DNA from 2 places in the Aerococcus christensenii genome. Region 2 is predicted to be linked to the other one. Evidence: predicted binding sites of a transcription regulator. Region 2 holds the regulator's gene; the other holds the start of a gene.
The links. The regulator HrcA, encoded in region 2, represses chaperone genes, less so after heat shock. The targets are predictions, from matches to a motif close to TTAGCACTCNNNNNNNNNGAGTGCTAA.

Region 1: AWM71_RS03895 (co-chaperone GroES) is a predicted target of HrcA. The motif match lies at 4,859-4,885, and genes of this name have one in related genera.

What each region holds. Positions count from the first base shown of each region.
Region 1 is NZ_CP014159.1:820,295-829,003, reverse strand. Features, by position in the region: gene purB (adenylosuccinate lyase) at 1-1,213, opposite strand, end outside; gene AWM71_RS03905 (adenylosuccinate synthase) at 1,454-2,740, shown strand; gene groL (chaperonin GroEL) at 2,883-4,508, opposite strand; gene AWM71_RS03895 (co-chaperone GroES) at 4,559-4,828, opposite strand; gene AWM71_RS03885 (redox-sensing transcriptional repressor Rex) at 5,353-5,988, opposite strand; gene AWM71_RS03880 (ABC-F family ATP-binding cassette domain-containing protein) at 6,242-8,197, shown strand; gene tsaD (tRNA (adenosine(37)-N6)-threonylcarbamoyltransferase complex transferase subunit TsaD) at 8,237-8,709, opposite strand, start outside.
Region 2 is NZ_CP014159.1:1,496,659-1,505,367, forward strand. Features, by position in the region: gene truB (tRNA pseudouridine(55) synthase TruB) at 1-327, shown strand, start outside; gene ribF (riboflavin biosynthesis protein RibF) at 361-1,317, shown strand; gene AWM71_RS07170 (PRD domain-containing protein) at 1,674-2,084, shown strand; gene AWM71_RS07175 (hypothetical protein) at 2,160-2,354, shown strand; gene AWM71_RS07180 (IS30 family transposase) at 2,345-2,650, shown strand; gene hrcA (heat-inducible transcriptional repressor HrcA) at 3,102-4,184, shown strand; gene grpE (nucleotide exchange factor GrpE) at 4,168-4,770, shown strand; gene dnaK (molecular chaperone DnaK) at 4,795-6,627, shown strand; gene dnaJ (molecular chaperone DnaJ) at 6,709-7,851, shown strand; gene AWM71_RS07205 (hypothetical protein) at 7,906-8,154, opposite strand; gene lepA (translation elongation factor 4) at 8,416-8,709, shown strand, end outside.

The DNA.
Region 1 (8,709 bases), 680 kb from region 2:
TAGAGAGTTGTTCTGTAATCGCTGGACAATTCTCTACTAACTCTTTGAAAGAGGAAGATTCATTCCAAGATTGAGCGGTTAACGGTTGAACCAAATCGTATGCTGCTTCCCTGGACATTCCTGAGTCAATCAATTTCAGTAATACGCGCTGACTAAAAATTAAATCATGCGTAGCATGCATATTACGAGTCATATTCTCTGGGAAGACTGTTAAATTCTTCAAAATACGGCCAAATCGATTTAAGATATAGTTCAATAAAATCGTTGTATCTGGCAGAATGATTCGTTCAGCAGAGGAATGCGAAATATCACGCTCATGCCAGAGGGAAACATCTTCATAAGCAGTGATCATATGACCCCGAATAACCCGTGCAAGGCCGGTAACATTTTCACTACCGATAGGATTGCGTTTATGAGGCATCGCACTGGAGCCTTTTTGACCACTTGCAAAGTATTCTTCAGCTTCTCTGACTTCTGACTTTTGCAAGTGACGAATTTCAGTCGCAATATTTTCAATACCTGTGGCAATAAGCGCCATCGTAGCAATATATTCAGCATGCAAATCTCTCGGTAAAACTTGGGTTGAAATTTCTTGTGGGCGAATCCCTAAATGTTGGCATACATAAGCTTCTACCTGAGTAGGAACATTTGCAAAAGTGCCAACTGCCCCAGAAATTTTACCCGCTTCTACCCCCTTAGCAGCGTGTTCAAAGCGTTCGCGATGACGTTTAAATTCACTATACCAACGTGCAAATTTTAAACCAAACGTCGTAGGTTCTGCATGTACCCCATGTGTTCTTCCCATACAGAGAGTGGTTTTATATTTCAAAGCGCCCTCTTTCAAAATATCCAAAAAACGGTCAAGGTCTTGACGTAACACGTCATTGACCTGTTTTAATTGATAACCGTATGCCGTATCTACAACATCTGTAGAGGTTAACCCGTAATGCACCCACTTCTTTTCTTCTCCCATTGATTCAGACAAACACCGGGTAAAAGCTACAACATCATGTTTCGTCTCTTTTTCAATCTCTAGGATACGATGAACGTCAAATTTTGCATGATCCCGTACAGCTTGTGCGTCTTCTTTCGGAATTTCCCCTAATTCTGCCCAAGCTTCAACCGCTAAAATTTCTACTTCTAGCCAACTTTGATATTTATTTTGATCTGACCACAAAGCCGCCATTTCTGGTCGGGTGTAACGACTTATCATCTCTCATCCTCCATTAACCATATTTTATCTAAGTTTTCACTCAGATCTTCTTTATAAATGTATGCTAATTTTATTTTTTATTCAAGTTTTTCCTTATCTTTCTCCTTAAAAGTTACTTTCTCTTAAAAAAATAAGTAAAGTACTAAGAACTTGCGGTATAATAATGTAGTGGTCCCCTTGTGGGATTCTAATCTTTAGTATTGCGTCTTAACGTAGACTGTAAAAAAAGGAGAATAAATTATGACATCGGTTGTTGTTGTAGGAACACAATGGGGGGACGAAGGTAAAGGGAAAATTACTGACTACCTCAGCAAAAACGCTAATATTATTTCACGTTATCAAGGTGGGGATAATGCAGGACATACTGTTCAGTTCAATAATCAGACCTTTAAATTACATCTGGTTCCTTCTGGAATTTTCGCCTCTGATAAATTAAGTGTGATCGGAAACGGCGTCGTTTTAAATCCAAAATCTTTACTCGAAGAATTAGATTATCTTCATAAAGCAGGTATTTCCACAGATAATCTACGTATTTCAGAAAGAACACAAGTGATTATGCCTTACCACCGTTTAATTGATCGTTTAGACGAAGAACGTAAAGGGGATAATAAAATCGGAACCACCCAAAAAGGAATTGGGCCAGCTTACGTCGATAAATACGCACGAATCGGTATTCGTATGGGAGATTTAATCGACCCTGAAACCTTCCGTGAACAACTCAAAGCTCACTTAGACGTTAAAAACGAATTGCTCACCAAATTCTACGGTGTAGAACCTCTTGATTACGAAAGTATGTTAGAAGAATACACTGCTTATGGTCAACAATTAAAAGCTTATGTAACAGATACTTCCTTATTGCTAAATGACGCTTACGAAGAAGGCAAGAACTTATTATTTGAAGGAGCACAAGGTATCCTCCTAGATATCGACCATGGAACCTATCCATTCGTTACTTCTTCGAATCCTGTCGCAGGTGGCGCAGCAACAGGCGCTGGCATTGGACCTACACGTCTCGATACAGTTATCGGCGTATGCAAGGCTTACACTTCTCGCGTAGGTGACGGTCCATTCCCTACTGAACTCTTTGACGAAATTGGAAACCGTATCCGTGAAATTGGTCATGAATATGGAACAACTACTGGTCGTCCACGTCGTATCGGCTGGTTCGATGGTGTGGTAGTTGCTCACGCTCGCCGCGTATCCGGAGTAACCAAACTCGCCTTAAACTGCTTAGATGTTTTAACCGGATTAGACGAAATTAAAATCTGTGTAGGTTACAAACTTCCAGATGGCACAATCAGCCGCTCCTACCCAGCTAACCTTCGTCTTCTTAACCAATGCACACCTGTTTACGAATCCTTACCAGGTTGGCAAGAAGATATCACAGGATGCACACATTTCGATGATCTTCCAGAAAATGCCAAAGCTTACGTTCATCGTATCTGTGAAGTAGTTGGCGCACCCGTTGCTACCGTATCCGTTGGCCCAGATCGCGAACAAACTTTAATTTTAGATCACATTTGGTAATTCATTCTTTCAATGGGTTCACCTAATATTAGAGATTTCCAATAAAAAGAAAACCTCTCCAGGATGACTGGGGAGGTTTTTTCTCTGCCAAATTTGATAAAAAATCTCCCTCATTAAGAGAGAGATTTTTTAGAGTTATTTATTAATACATGCCTGGAGCTTGTGGGGCCATACCTGCATCATCTTTTTCAGGTTTTGGTTGATCTGCCACAACAGCTTCAGTCGTTAAGATTAAGCCAGCAACAGAACCTGCATTTTGTAAAGCAGATCTTGAAACTTTTGTAGGATCAACGACACCATCTTTAATCATATCTACCCATTGACCACTTGCTGCGTTGTAACCTACACCAAGTTCTTTTTCATGAATATGTTCAACAATAACAGAACCTTCTAAGCCAGCATTTTCAGCAATTTGGCGAAGAGGCATTTCTAAGGCACGACGAACGATATCAGCACCAGTTGCTTCATCTCCGCTTAATTGATCTACTAAAGCAGCTACACGAGGTTGAACGTTCATATAAGCAGTTCCACCACCAGCAACAATACCTTCTTCAACCGCTGCACGTGTAGCGTTCAAAGCGTCTTCAATACGTAACTTACGTTCTTTTTGTTCAGATTCCGTTGCGCCACCGACACGGACAACAGCCACGCCGCCTGCTAATTTAGCTAAACGTTCTTGTAATTTTTCACGGTCATAATCAGAAGTGCTGTCTTCGATTTGTTTCTTAATATGTGCGACACGTTGTTCGAGTTGTTCTTTGTTTCCTTTACCTTCTACAACAGTAGTGTCATCTTTGGTGATCGTTACACGACCAGCTTGACCTAATTGTTCAAGAGTGGTGTCTTTCAATTCTAATCCAAGGTCATCTGTAATAACTGTACCACCTGTTAAGATAGCTAAGTCTTCTAATTGAGCTTTCCGACGGTCACCAAAACCAGGAGCTTTCACAGCAACCACATTAAAAGTTCCACGAATCTTATTCAAAACTAAAGTTGGAAGAGCTTCCCCTTCAATATCATCAGCAACAATTAATAAAGCTTTGCCCTTTTGAACAATTTTTTCAAGTAAAGGTAAAATATCTTGAATATTGGTAATCTTTTTATCTGTTAACAAGATATAAGGATCGTCTAAGGCAGCTTCCATCTTGTCATTATCTGTTACAAAATATTGGGAAAGGTAACCGCGATCAAATTGCATCCCTTCTACAACTTCCAAAGTGGTATCCATAGATTGAGATTCTTCAACGGTGATAACACCATCTTGACCTACTTTTTCCATAGCATCTGCAATTAATTTACCGATTTCTTTATCGCCAGATGAGATAGCTGCAACATTCGCAATGGATTCTTTAGATTCTACAGGAACAGAAATTTCTTTTAAGCCATTAACTGCTTCCCGAATAGCTTGGTCAATCCCACGACGAATACCTACAGGATTAGCCCCAGCAGTAACATTCTTAAAGCCTTCATGAACAAGTGCTTGAGTCATAATAGTAGCGGTTGTCGTTCCGTCCCCAGCAACATCATTGGTCTTAGAGGCGACTTCTGCGACTAATTTTGCTCCCATATTTTCAAAATGATCTTCTAATTCAACATCTTTCGCAATAGTTACTCCATCATTGGTAATTAATGGAGAACCAAAGCTCCGTTCAAGAACTACATTACGTCCCTTAGGTCCAAGCGTTACTTTAACCGTATTCGCCAACTTATCAATACCGTTTACCAAAGCTTGTCTTGCATCACTTGAATATTTAATATCTTTAGCCATTTTATCAATCTCCTTATCTCAATGAAATAACTGAAATTTTCTAAGATCTATTATTCTACAATCGCTGTTAAATCTTTTTCTTTAACGATGAGATATTTTTGACCCTCATACTTCACTTCACTCGTCGCATATTTTTCAAAAATAACGTGATCGCCCACTTTAACTTGTGGCGTATAGTCTTCAGTAGCTTCACTAACTGCAACTACTTCTCCAATCTGAGGTTTTTCTTTAGCTGTTGATGGGAGAACAATTCCTGAAGCCGTTTTCTCTTCTTCTTCCTTCACTTGGATAATGACACGTTCATTTAATGGTTTTAACATTCGTACCCCTCCATTACATTTATTCTTTAATTAGCACTCTATCATTTCAAGTGCTAACCTACATTTCTTATAGTATCTCAATTAAATAAATATTGCAAGTTATATGTTGACTTTTTTTGACGTTCTTAAGAAAAACTTTTCTTTTTCCCTCAAAAAGCACTTAGAGTCTTGCATTTTTTCAAAAGTTTAGCTAATCTAAATCTAAATGGAGGGATCATGTGTCAAATAAAATTATTATTCACAATATCATCATACGATTAGTTTTTGTTGCATTTACATTAGTCTGGGCGGTATACTCTGTTACCCATACAGGATGGGGGATTAGCCTAGTCTTTTTGTTATTTATCGCAGCTACTCAACTTTATTCAGCTTGGCAAATCGCTAGCCTATACCTCGATCGTATTCAGAAAAATAAACTATAAAAATTTCCCTTTCTATTAAGAAGAGGAAACCTATCTATTAACAACAAAAAGCAGTCGAATTTCAGATAGAAATGAAATTCAACTGCTTTTTAAATCATTTTTTTATCGATTATTTTTATCGTTCGTTCCAATAAAATAGATCAATGTTTGTAATTCATTCGCCAAGTCTACATTTTGAACATGAACACGGTTACCCACATCCAAAACAATTGGTGTAAAATTCAAAATTCCTTTAATTCCAGCATCACATAAATTATTGGTTGTTTCCTGTGCAACACTATCTGGCACTGCTAAAATAGCAATCGTAATATCCATATCTTGCATAATCGTCTTTAATTCACTTAATGGATAAACAGGAACTCCACTATGCACACGACCAACAATTTCTGGATTAACATCGAAGGCTGCGCCTATGCGAATGTTATTCGTCCGTTTAAAATTATAATTCAATAAGGCATTCCCTAAATTGCCCACACCTATTAAGGCAACAGTTGTTAAGCGATCTTGATACAATTGTAAACTAAAGAAATCTAATAATTCATCAACATCATACCCGTATCCGCGCTTCCCTAACGCTCCAAAGTGAGAAAAATCACGACGAATCGTTGCCGAATCTACCTTAATAGCTTCACTTAATTCACTAGAAGAAATTCGTTTTTTTCCCATATTCTTAAATCGACTAAGATAGCGATAGTACAAAGGAAGACGCTTAGCAGTAGCACGTGGAACCTTTGCCATCTTTCCACTTCCTTTCACAAGTCGTTAGTTTAATTGTAGCATTGTCACAAAGGAAAATAAAGCAGTTTGTGAAGTAAGTCATGAGTTAAAACATGTATTTCGTGCACTGTTCTTTGTTCTTTTAGTTTAGAGTTTAGCTTAAAAAGGATGCAATTTTAGTAGTTTCCCCTATCTCTTCTAAGTATTCGATACATCTCTTGAACAAATATGATAAACTAAAGGGAACGCTAAATAACCAGAAAGGAACTCAGTAATGATTATCTTACAAGCTTCTAACCTAGCACGATATTTCGGATCAGATACTTTATTCGAATCGGTCAATTTGACCATTCAAAATAATAGTCGAATTGGCCTAGTTGGAAGAAACGGGGCCGGAAAATCTACCCTCTTAAAAATGCTCACAGGATTAGAAAAGCCTGATCAAGGAACCTTATCCCGTCAAAAAGAAGTTTCTATTGCTTATATGGATCAACACGCTGCCATTTCTGCCAGCTCACTGACTATTTATGAAGAAATGCTTTCTGTATTTGCTAAAGAACTTGAACTCCTCAAACAAGCTGAACAATTAACAGAGCAAATTGCGCAAGTTAGTCAAAGCGGCGACCAAGAAAAATATGAACAAATTCTCAAGCAATATGATCGCGTACAAGAACTTATCCATACCAGCAATGCCTATAGTATTGATTCTGAAATTCGAACCGTTCTTCACGGTTTTCATTTCCCAGAAGCCGATTATGACAAACCACTTGCCCAATTATCAGGAGGCCAACGCACACGTCTTGCTCTCTGTAAAGTCTTACTAGAGAAGAAAGACATTCTCATTCTTGACGAACCAACCAACCATTTAGATATCGAAACTCTCTCTTGGTTAGAGGGTTACCTACCAAGTTATCCAGGCGCCCTTTTAATCGTTAGCCATGACCGTTATTTCCTAGATGCTGTGACTAAGGAAACCTATGATATGACTAATCACACCATCCAATATTATAAGGGCAACTACTCTTTTTATCTTAAAGAAAAAACTACTCGATTAATGACACAAACAAAAGCCTATGAAAAGCAGCAAAAGAAAATTGCTAAATTAGAAGACTATGTAGCGAGAAACTTAGTACGCGCTTCAACAACCAAAATGGCCCAAAGTAGGCGCAAACAATTAGAGCGCATGACCAAAATTCAAAAGCCTCAAGTGGACGATAAAAATCCTCGCATCCATTTTTCATGTGATAAAGAAAGTGGAAATGTGGTTCTCACGGCTGATCAATTAGGCATTGGTTATGATGATTCGACTCTCTCCTACCCTATCGACTTCCAAATTCGAAAGCAAGATGCCATCGCCATTGTAGGACCTAATGGTATTGGAAAATCTACCCTTTTAAAAACCCTTATTGGTCAGCTTGAACCGCTGCGTGGGCAATTCACGTATGGGAAAAATGTCACCATTGGCTACTATGACCAAGCACTTGCCCGCTTACATAAAGGCAAAGACATTCTCCATGAACTATGGGACGATCATCCTACAATGAATGAAGGTGCCATAAGAAGTGTCTTAGGTAGCTTCTTATTTACAGGCACTGACGTTGAAAAATCTATAGACATGCTCAGCGGAGGAGAAAAAGCCCGCCTAGCTTTGGCAAAACTAAGTTTTGAAAAAGACAACTTCCTTATTCTTGACGAACCAACTAACCATTTAGACATCGACTCCAAAGAAGTCTTGGAAAATGCCTTAATTGAATATGACGGCACCCTGCTCTTTGTCAGCCATGACCGTTATTTTATTAATCGTATCGCCACCCAGGTCATTGAAATTGGCGAAGAAGGCTCGACAATATATCTTGGCGATTACGATTACTACATCCACAAAAAATCTGAACAAGAAGAACGCTTAGCTCTCGAAAAATTAGAATTAGAAGAAAAGACTCAACCCAACCCTTCAGCTTCTGAAGAGAATTCCTATCAAAAATCAAAAGATTTGCAACGACAAAAGCGTAAAATTGAACGGCAAATTGAAAGTCTTGAGCAAGAAATCGAACATCTCGACCAAACGATCCAAACCATTCAAGAAGAAATGGTCCAACCTGAAGTCTTAGAAGATTATGAGCGTTTGAACCAACTCAATGAGCAATTATCACTTTCAAAGCAGCAACAAGAAGACTGTATGCAGGAATGGGAAGAAGCCCAAGTCACTTTAGAAAGTTTTCAAAACGAATAAAAAATCACTTACCCACCAAAATGTGGGTAAGTGATTTTTTTACTCTTCTCCTAGATCAATACTTGGCTGAGCATCCAAGTCTAAATCTGAAAAATCTTTGGCTTTATACAAGGTATAAGCCGCTGCCGCAATCATTGCTCCATTATCCCCGCACAATTTCAAAGGAGGGCAAACCAATTCAACTTCATCTTTCAAAGTCGCTAGAGCCTCCGTCAGGCCTTTTCTTAAACCAGAATTAGCCGCAACTCCTCCTGCCAGCAAGAGTTGCTTTACAGGATATTGGATAAGTGCACGCTTTGTTTTTTCCACTAAAACTTCAACAGCCGCCGCTTGGAAACTCGCTGCTACGCCGTTTGGATCCAAACTTTCGCCCTTTTGCTCCGCTTGATGAAGATGGTTAATCACGGCTGACTTTAAGCCTGAAAATGAAAAATCAAAATTATCTTCTGCAATCATTGGGCGAGGATAAGCGTAAATATCTTGCCCTTTCTGAGCCATTTCATCCATTTTTT
Region 2 (8,709 bases):
ACGATGACGCAGCTGACGCGGACGGAAGCGAGTCCTTTTCAAGCGGCGGATTGCTTCCGACTAGAGACCATTCAATCCCTCTGTGAAGAAGGGAGAAGGGGTTTCCTTATAGAAATGGATGAGGTTTTAAAGGACCTGCCGGCTTATGAGGTTAGGCCAGAACAAGCCAACTGGTTTCGGAATGGGGCCGTCTTAAATCAAAACAATTTACCAGAAAATTTGAGAGATCAACTCCCCTTAAGGATCTACGACCAGGGCGAGTTGATTGCCATCTACCAAGCCCATCCTGATCAAGCGGACCAGATGAAGCCTTATAAGATGTTTTAATTGAAGGAACGAAAGGAAGAAGAGAGGGTATTTATGGAAGTCATCACGATTCATCATCCTTATGCACCTCAGCAAGTGACAAGTGAGGATATGGTTTTATGTTTAGGCTTTTTTGATGGGGTGCATTGTGGTCATCAAGCAGTCATTCAAGCAGCGAAGGAAGAAGCGATAAAGCGACAGCTGCCACTGGCTGTGATGACTTTTAACCGTTCGCCTTTGATCATTAATCGTAGCTTACATCCGGATAAGATGAACTATCTCACCCAACTCCCAGAGAAAATCCGTCTCTTGGCTAAGAACGGCGTGGACAAGGTCTATGTCGTGGACTACACCAGTGCCTTTTGTCAGTTAAGTCCGCAAGATTTTGTGGATCAATACCTGGTCGACTTAGGGGCCAAAGTGGTTGTGGCTGGTTTTGATTATACTTACGGGGACAAAGGAACGGCGAATATGGAGAAACTAGCTACTTATGCTAAGGGAAGATTCCAAATTATTGAAGTCCCTGCCTTGAACAAGGGCGAAAAGAAGATCGCTTCTCAAGCGATCAGAAAGCAGCTCCTATCAGGTGACCTTGAGGCCGCCAATGAAGGGCTAGGTTATCAGTATTTCTTTAAGGGAACCGTAATTAACGGCTTCAAACGTGGAAGAACACTCGGTTATCCGACTGCCAATATCTATACGCCAGCCTCTACTTTGATGCCAGAAGTAGGTGTCTACTTGGTTCAATGTGAGTGGCAGCATCGTTTGTACTGGGGAATGGCTTCAATTGGACATAATATTACTTTCGGAGATAACAATGAACGTACCCTCGAGATCAATCTCTTTGACTTTAATGAAGAGATTTATGGTGAAGAATTAACGATTTTCTTCTATAAATACTTGCGCCAGGAGCAGAAGTTCGCTTCTATTGAAGCGATGATTGACCAGTTAGCGCATGATAAGGCCAAGTGTCAAGCCCTCGCCAAAAACTTAGAGCCCTACCAAAAATAAAGGGAGATTGGACCTATTAGAAAGAATGAAGGGATTGTTGGCGAAGGTCTCAATAGTGGTTTGTTTGTTGATTCTTATGGATTTGTTTATAGATATTATTTGAATAACAATTATGTTTGTCGTAGGCAGGAAGAGCATTTATATGCTCTTTTTTTAGGCCCTATATGTTTGTGGGTAGGTATTTATCTGCTTCAGATGTATAGGGTTTTTTGTTTAGAGAACTTTGTAGATGATAAAAGAATAATTATTAAGAAGGAACGTGAGCAAGGCGTTCTTTTTTATCTTGGCTATCTATAGAATTGAAACAAAATTTTTCAATAAATGAGTGTTATTTCTTTGCTCAGCAATTGAATGACGTGAACTATAAATCTTTGAAGCAACTACTAATCGAACATTATGACAGCCAATTATTGTATCAAGTTAGCCAATTAATTGAGGGAGTTTCCCAGTCTATTGGCAATGATTTTGGGCAGGATGAAGAACTTTACTATAACTTAGTAACTCATATTCAAGCAAGGCTTAATCGCCTTCAGCCTTTAGATGTTCAGACTGGTTTGAATTCTTTATTGGGAACAATTGCAGAGCAGTACGAGGAATTATTTGAAGCGGTGAATGAAAATTTCTCCAAAGCTTTTAATGGCTTACGTCTAAATTCAGAAGATATTGCTTTTATTGTTATTCACTTTGCAACGTCTTATGAAAAATATCCAGTTAGTCGTCGAAGGATTCGTTTGTTATTAGTTTTTCAGCAGAAATTAATTCTATAGAAATTTTAGAAAATCGGTTGGTTAAAGCCTTGCCCCAAAACGATGTATAAATATATAAAGCTTGGGATATTAAGAGTGAAAAATATTGATCTTCCTATGAAAACACGGATTCGCCCAAGAAAGCAATCAAGTGAACTACGAGGAATGGATAAAAAGTTATTCGGAAAAAGTATTGATCAACGATGCCCAGCCATTCTTTCCAGAGAAGAATTTGGTCATTGGGAGTTTGATCTCGTGATAGGAAAGAAGAGCCGTGTATTATTACTCTAGTTGAACGGAAAACGCGAAAACTTCTCACCCAGAAGACTTGGAAGTGGGATGTCGCTTCAATTGTAAAATCCGTAAAAAAGATGATTCTCAAAGAGGACCAAGAGTATTTAAAAACCTTAACGACCGATAACGAAAGTGAATTTTCTAATCTGTCACAACTTGAAAACGGACTAAAAGATATAGAAGTCTTTTTCACTCACGTTTATTCTGCCTGGGAAAAAGGAACTAACGAAAGGCATAATCGCATGTTAAGAGAATTCTTGCCTAAAGGGACCAGCTTTAAAAATCTGATATAACAAGAGTTGGCACACTACACGAATACTATAAACAATCGCTTCAGAAAGATCTTAGATTATCAAACGCCCAATGACTGTTACATCATGGAAGTTGCGAAACTTCAGGATCCCCTTAGAGAAGTAGGTTAAAGTGCTTAACAAAGTTTAGAGATTCAGAGAGATTCAGGGTGGGCCAGTCAAGGGCCGCTACGCAGTCCCCTTGAATCTCTAAATGGTAATCAAGCGCTTTAAGCTTGAGAAAATGGGCCAAGAATGATTGATTTTATCAGCCTTTTAGCTATTTTGCATGAAACTGAAATTTTTGAATTTAAATATGCATTTGATATTGCAATTTACCAAAAGAAATAAAGTCAAAAAAATGTTTGACTTTTGTTGACATATTTTTTAAAAGATGCTATGATATAAACATGTTAGCAGTTGAAGTCGCCAAGTGCTAAAAGAAGGTGATGAGATGTTGACAAAGCGGCAAACGCTGATTTTAAAAGCGATTATTGATGCCTATAGTGCCAGTGGAGAACCTGTGGGATCCAAAACTTTGTTGGGTTTGACAGGCATCGAAGCGTCCTCAGCCACTATTCGTAACGAAATGGTACGATTAGAAAAACAGGGGTTAATTGCTAAGATGCATTCTTCTTCTGGACGGGTGCCCACAGAAGCGGGCTATCGTTACTATATTAACTTTATTATGCCAGAGTATGGCGGAGCTATTGATTCGGGACTAAGCACTGAAGATTCTAGGCGGTTGCAGGAAGTTTTCCAAGTTCCTTATCTTGCTTTAGGAGAGATTGTCAATCGGTCGACAAGCTTATTAGCAGAGTTAACCAATTATGTGGCAATTGCTTTAGGTCCTAGTGCAAGAGAGTTCCATCTAGCCGGTTTTCGATTAGTTCCTATTGCCTCCCACCAAGTGATGGCGATATTGGTTACAGAAGAAGGAGTGGTTGAAAATCAGATTTTTAGATTGCCGGTTTCTATTGAAGAAGAAGATCTTGAACAAATGGTTCGATTGATCAACCGAGAACTCGTAGGGTGTGATTTGACCACTGTTATGACCAAACTCAGGACAGATTTCTTCCATTACCTGAATGAATCCGTTCAACAGTTGATTGGTCAGGGATCCATGATGGAATACCTGCTGAATAAGGTCAATACACAGCGCGTATATGTTCAAGGAAAGAATAATCTCTATCATTATCTTTACGAATCCGACGATATTGATCAGATTGACTACTTGAATCAACTCTTAAGTAATCCTGATCAGATGAATCAGATGCTTACTCCGAGTGAGCAAGGCATCCAAGTTAAAATAGGACGTGACTTATCGATTGAAGGATTGGATCATTTAAGCGTGATGACTGCTCAGTTGGAAGGACCAAGCGCTCATCAGACAATCTCTGTGGCAATCCTTGGCCCTGAGAATATGTCCTATTTACGGATGGCCCAACTTTTCCAGGGTGTGAGAGTAGAGCTCTGCCACTACATCGATTCCTATTATCACTGTGAGGAGGGAAAAATGAATGGCAAAAACAGATGAAAAATTAAAACAAGAGGCGGTTACTGAAGAAAAAGTAGAAGCCAAAGAAGAAAAAGAAGACGTTTTGGAGGAAACAGCTGAATGTGAAGAAGAAAAGACTTCCCTTGAGGAAGAAGGGGCTGAAGAACCCCAAGAAGATGAACTCACTCAGCTGGAGCAAGCTCTTCAGGAGAAGGAGGAGCAAGTCCTTCGTTTATCCGCTGAAATTGCAAATATCCAACGCCGACATAAAACAGAAGTTCAGAACGCTGCCAAGTATCGTTCCCAAAGCCTAGCGACGCAGATGTTATCGTCTATCGATAACTTAGAGCGGGCCTTGGCCATTGAAGCGGACGATGAAGCCAGCGAAAATATGAAGCGTGGAATTCAAATGGTTCTTGAAAGTATGCAACATGCCTTTAAAGAAGAAGGAATTGAAGAAATTAACCCTAAAGGGGAAATCTTCGATCCGAATTTCCATCAATCGGTGTCTTCTGTTCCTCTTGAAGAGGGACAAGAAGCGAATACAGTCGTGGAAGTTTACCAAAAAGGCTATGTTTTGAAAGATCGCGTCCTACGACCAGCCATGGTTGTTGTCGCACAATAGTTGAAGAGAAAAGGGGAATTTATAATGAGTAAAATTATTGGTATTGACTTAGGAACAACAAACTCAGCTGTTGCAGTGTTAGAAGGGAATGAACCTAAGATTATTCCTAACCCAGAAGGTAACCGGACAACACCTTCTGTTGTTGCCTTCAAAGATGGGGAAATTCAAGTTGGGGAAGTCGCTAAACGTCAAATGGTGACGAACCCTGATACCGTTGCTTCCATCAAACGTCACATGGGCGAAGATGGCTACAAAGAACATGCAAATAACAAAGATTATACGCCACAAGAAATTTCTGCCATGATCTTACAATACTTAAAAGGCTACGCAGAAGATTACTTAGGGGATAAAGTCACCAAAGCTGTTATCACCGTTCCTGCTTACTTTAATGACGCTCAACGTCAAGCCACCAAAGATGCAGGTAAAATTGCTGGCTTAGAAGTAGAACGTATCGTTAACGAACCGACTGCAGCTGCTTTAGCTTACGGTCTTGAAAAAGAAAAGGACGAAGAGAAGATTTTGGTCTTTGACTTAGGAGGTGGGACCTTCGATGTGTCTATCCTTGAATTAGGGGACGGCGTCTTCGAAGTCTTATCTACTGCCGGAGATAACAAATTAGGTGGTGACGACTTTGACCACCGTATCGTAGAATACTTGATTGATTCCTTCAAGAAAGAAAACGGCATTGACCTTTCTAGCGATAAGATGGCTATGCAACGTTTGAAAGACGCTTCTGAAAAAGCGAAAAAAGATCTCTCAGGAGTTACCTCGACTCAAATCTCCTTACCATTTATTTCTGCAGGGGCAAATGGTCCTTTACACTTAGAAGTCACCTTAACACGTGTGAAATTCAATGAATTAACAGAAGACCTCGTTGAACGGACCACTAACCCTGTTCAACGGGCTTTACAAGATGCTGACTTGAGCAAGAGTGAAATTGACCAAGTTATCTTAGTGGGTGGTTCTACACGTATCCCAGCAGTGGTTGACCACGTTAAAGAACTTACTGGTAAAGAACCTAACCGTTCTGTGAACCCAGACGAAGTGGTGGCTATGGGTGCTGCGATTCAAGGTGGTGTGATTACAGGGGATGTCAAGGATGTTGTCCTCTTGGATGTTACCCCACTTTCCTTAGGGATTGAAACCATGGGTGGTGTCTTCACCAAATTGATCGATCGGAACACAACCATCCCAACCTCTAAATCTCAAGTCTTCTCCACTGCTGCAGATAACCAACCTGCCGTAGATATTCACGTCCTTCAAGGGGAACGTCCAATGGCTGCAGATAACAAGACCTTGGGCCGCTTCCAATTAACCGACATTAATCCAGCTCCTCGTGGAATTCCTCAAATTGAAGTCACCTTCGATATTGATAAGAACGGTATCGTTAATGTTTCTGCCAAGGACAAAGGAACCGGTAAAGAACAAGCTATTACTATTCAATCCAACTCCGGCTTAACCGATGAAGAAATTGATCGGATGATGAAAGATGCCGAAGCTCACGCAGAAGAAGACGAAAAACGTAAAGAAGAAGCTGATTTGAAGAATGAAGTTGATCAACTCATTCATCAAACAGAAAAGACCACCAAAGACGTCGAAGGCAAAGTCGATCAACCTGAAATTGATAAAGCCAACAGCTTAAAAGATGAATTGAAGGCTGCTCGAGAAGCAAATAACACAGAAGACATGAAGAAGAAGAAGGATGAATTAATGGAAGTCCTTCAACAACTTACCATGAAACTCTACCAAGCGAACCAAGCAGAACAACAAGCCGCTTCTGGTCAAGCAAGTGATAACAAGAAGAAAGATGACGGCACTGTTGAAGGCGACTTCGAAGAAGTAGACGACGACAAATAATAAATAAAGTATTCGAGATGTCCCTGTCGAGAGGCAGGGACAATCTTTTGTTAAAATAGAACCAAAAGGGGGAGGTTTATGATGGCAGGAAAACGTGATTACTATGACGTCCTAGGTGTCTCCAAAGACGCTAGCCAAAAAGAGATCAAGCAGGCTTATCGACAACTCGCTAAAAAATACCATCCCGATCTCAATAAAGAACCCGGTGCAGAAGAAAAATATAAAGAAGTAACAGAAGCTTATGAAGTCTTAGGCGATGAAAAGAAACGCCAACAATATGACCAATTTGGCCATGCCGGTGCTAATGGTGGCTTTGGTGGAGGTTCTTACCAATACTCTAGTCAAGGATTCTCTGGTTTTGATGATATCTTTAGTCAGTTCTTCGGAGGAGGCGGAGGCTTTGGCGGTTATTCTTCTGGACGTCAGGCCAATGCGCCTCGTCAAGGAGACGATCTCCAATATACACTCGATCTTAAGTTCGAGGAAGCCGTCTTCGGGACGGAAGAAACTATTCGCTACAAACGGGAAGAAGCATGTCATTCCTGTGAAGGGACGGGAGCCAAAGGCGGCTCAGGAAAAGAAACCTGTTCGCAATGTCACGGTCAAGGGATCGTTCAACAAGTCCGGAATACACCATTTGGACAAATGGCTACCCAAACAACCTGTCCAAACTGCCAGGGAACTGGTGAAGTCATTGTTGAGAAATGTACTTCTTGTGGCGGAAGTGGCCGGGAAGAGAAGAATCATACAGTGAAAGTCAAAGTCCCTGCTGGGGTGGAAGATGGCCAATCAATCCGTCTGTCCAGACAAGGGAACGCTGGCTATAATGGCGGACCGAACGGGGACTTGTATGTAGTCTTCAGTGTTCAACCTTCTGATATTTACAATCGCAAAGGCGCTCAGATTTCAATCGAGTTACCGATTAACTTTGCTCAAGCAGCTCTTGGGGATGAAGTCGAAGTGCCTACCGTTCATGGCAAGGTGAAGTTAAAAGTGCCTGCGGGTACTCAGAGCGGCGATGTGATCCGCTTAAGAGGCAAGGGAGCCCCTATCTTAAATCGAGATCAAATGGGCGATCAACTCGTCCACGTTCGTGTGGTTACGCCTAAATCTTTGAACGAAAAACAAAAAGAAGCCCTTAGAGCTTACGCGAAGGCTTCTGGAGATAATGTGACTGAAGCAGAAAAGAATTTCTTTGATAAATTAAGAGATGCTTTCTCATAGAAGGCAAGTTAAAAGGCGGTAGTACTACCGCCTTTTTGTGTGTCTTTTTAGAACTTAGCTTCTTCTTAGGAGGGCAGATTCGATGGAATGCATGATGGCGTCTACCATAGTGTCGCTGGGTTCCCCTTGACCGAATTCCTCTTGGTAAATGACTGTACAATCTATTTGAAGTGAGCCAAAGTAAGGTTCCCAGAGGTAGCGGTTGGTGAGGACGACATCTCCCTTTCCTAGATGAAAAGCGTCAGCGAATTCACGTGCCGAATCAAATTTATGGATGATTGGATGCATAGACAATTGTTTCATAGTTAAGCTCCTTTAATCCCTTAAAAATTAATCACTTTATAGTAAAGCGCTTTCTCACCGCCAATTTAGCACGCTTCGAGGAGCTTGTCAATGTCTTATCGATTTTTCTTTAGTGTGGGGAGGAGGGAAGGCCTATACAGAAGAGATTCTTCAAAATATAGGAGGAAGATTAGGCGAAGAGAGGGATTTCTGTTATAATAAAAAATGATTCTATTTGAGTGAACAAAGGAAGTGAAAGAATTAGTGAGTAAAACACTTGATATGAAAGAACTTCAAGAACGCCAGAAACGGATTCGTAATTTTTCGATTGTGGCGCATATTGACCACGGCAAGTCGACCTTAGCGGATCGGATTTTGCAGAAGACAGGTACCGTTTCAGACCGGGAGATGCATGATCAACTTTTAGATTCCATGGATTTAGAGCAAGAGCGTGGGATTACCATTAAATTGAATGCGGTGGAACTAGAGTATAAGTCTCAAGATGGAGAGACCTATATCTTCCACCTGATTGATACCCCAGGACATGTCGACTTTGCCTATGAAGTGTCTCGGAGT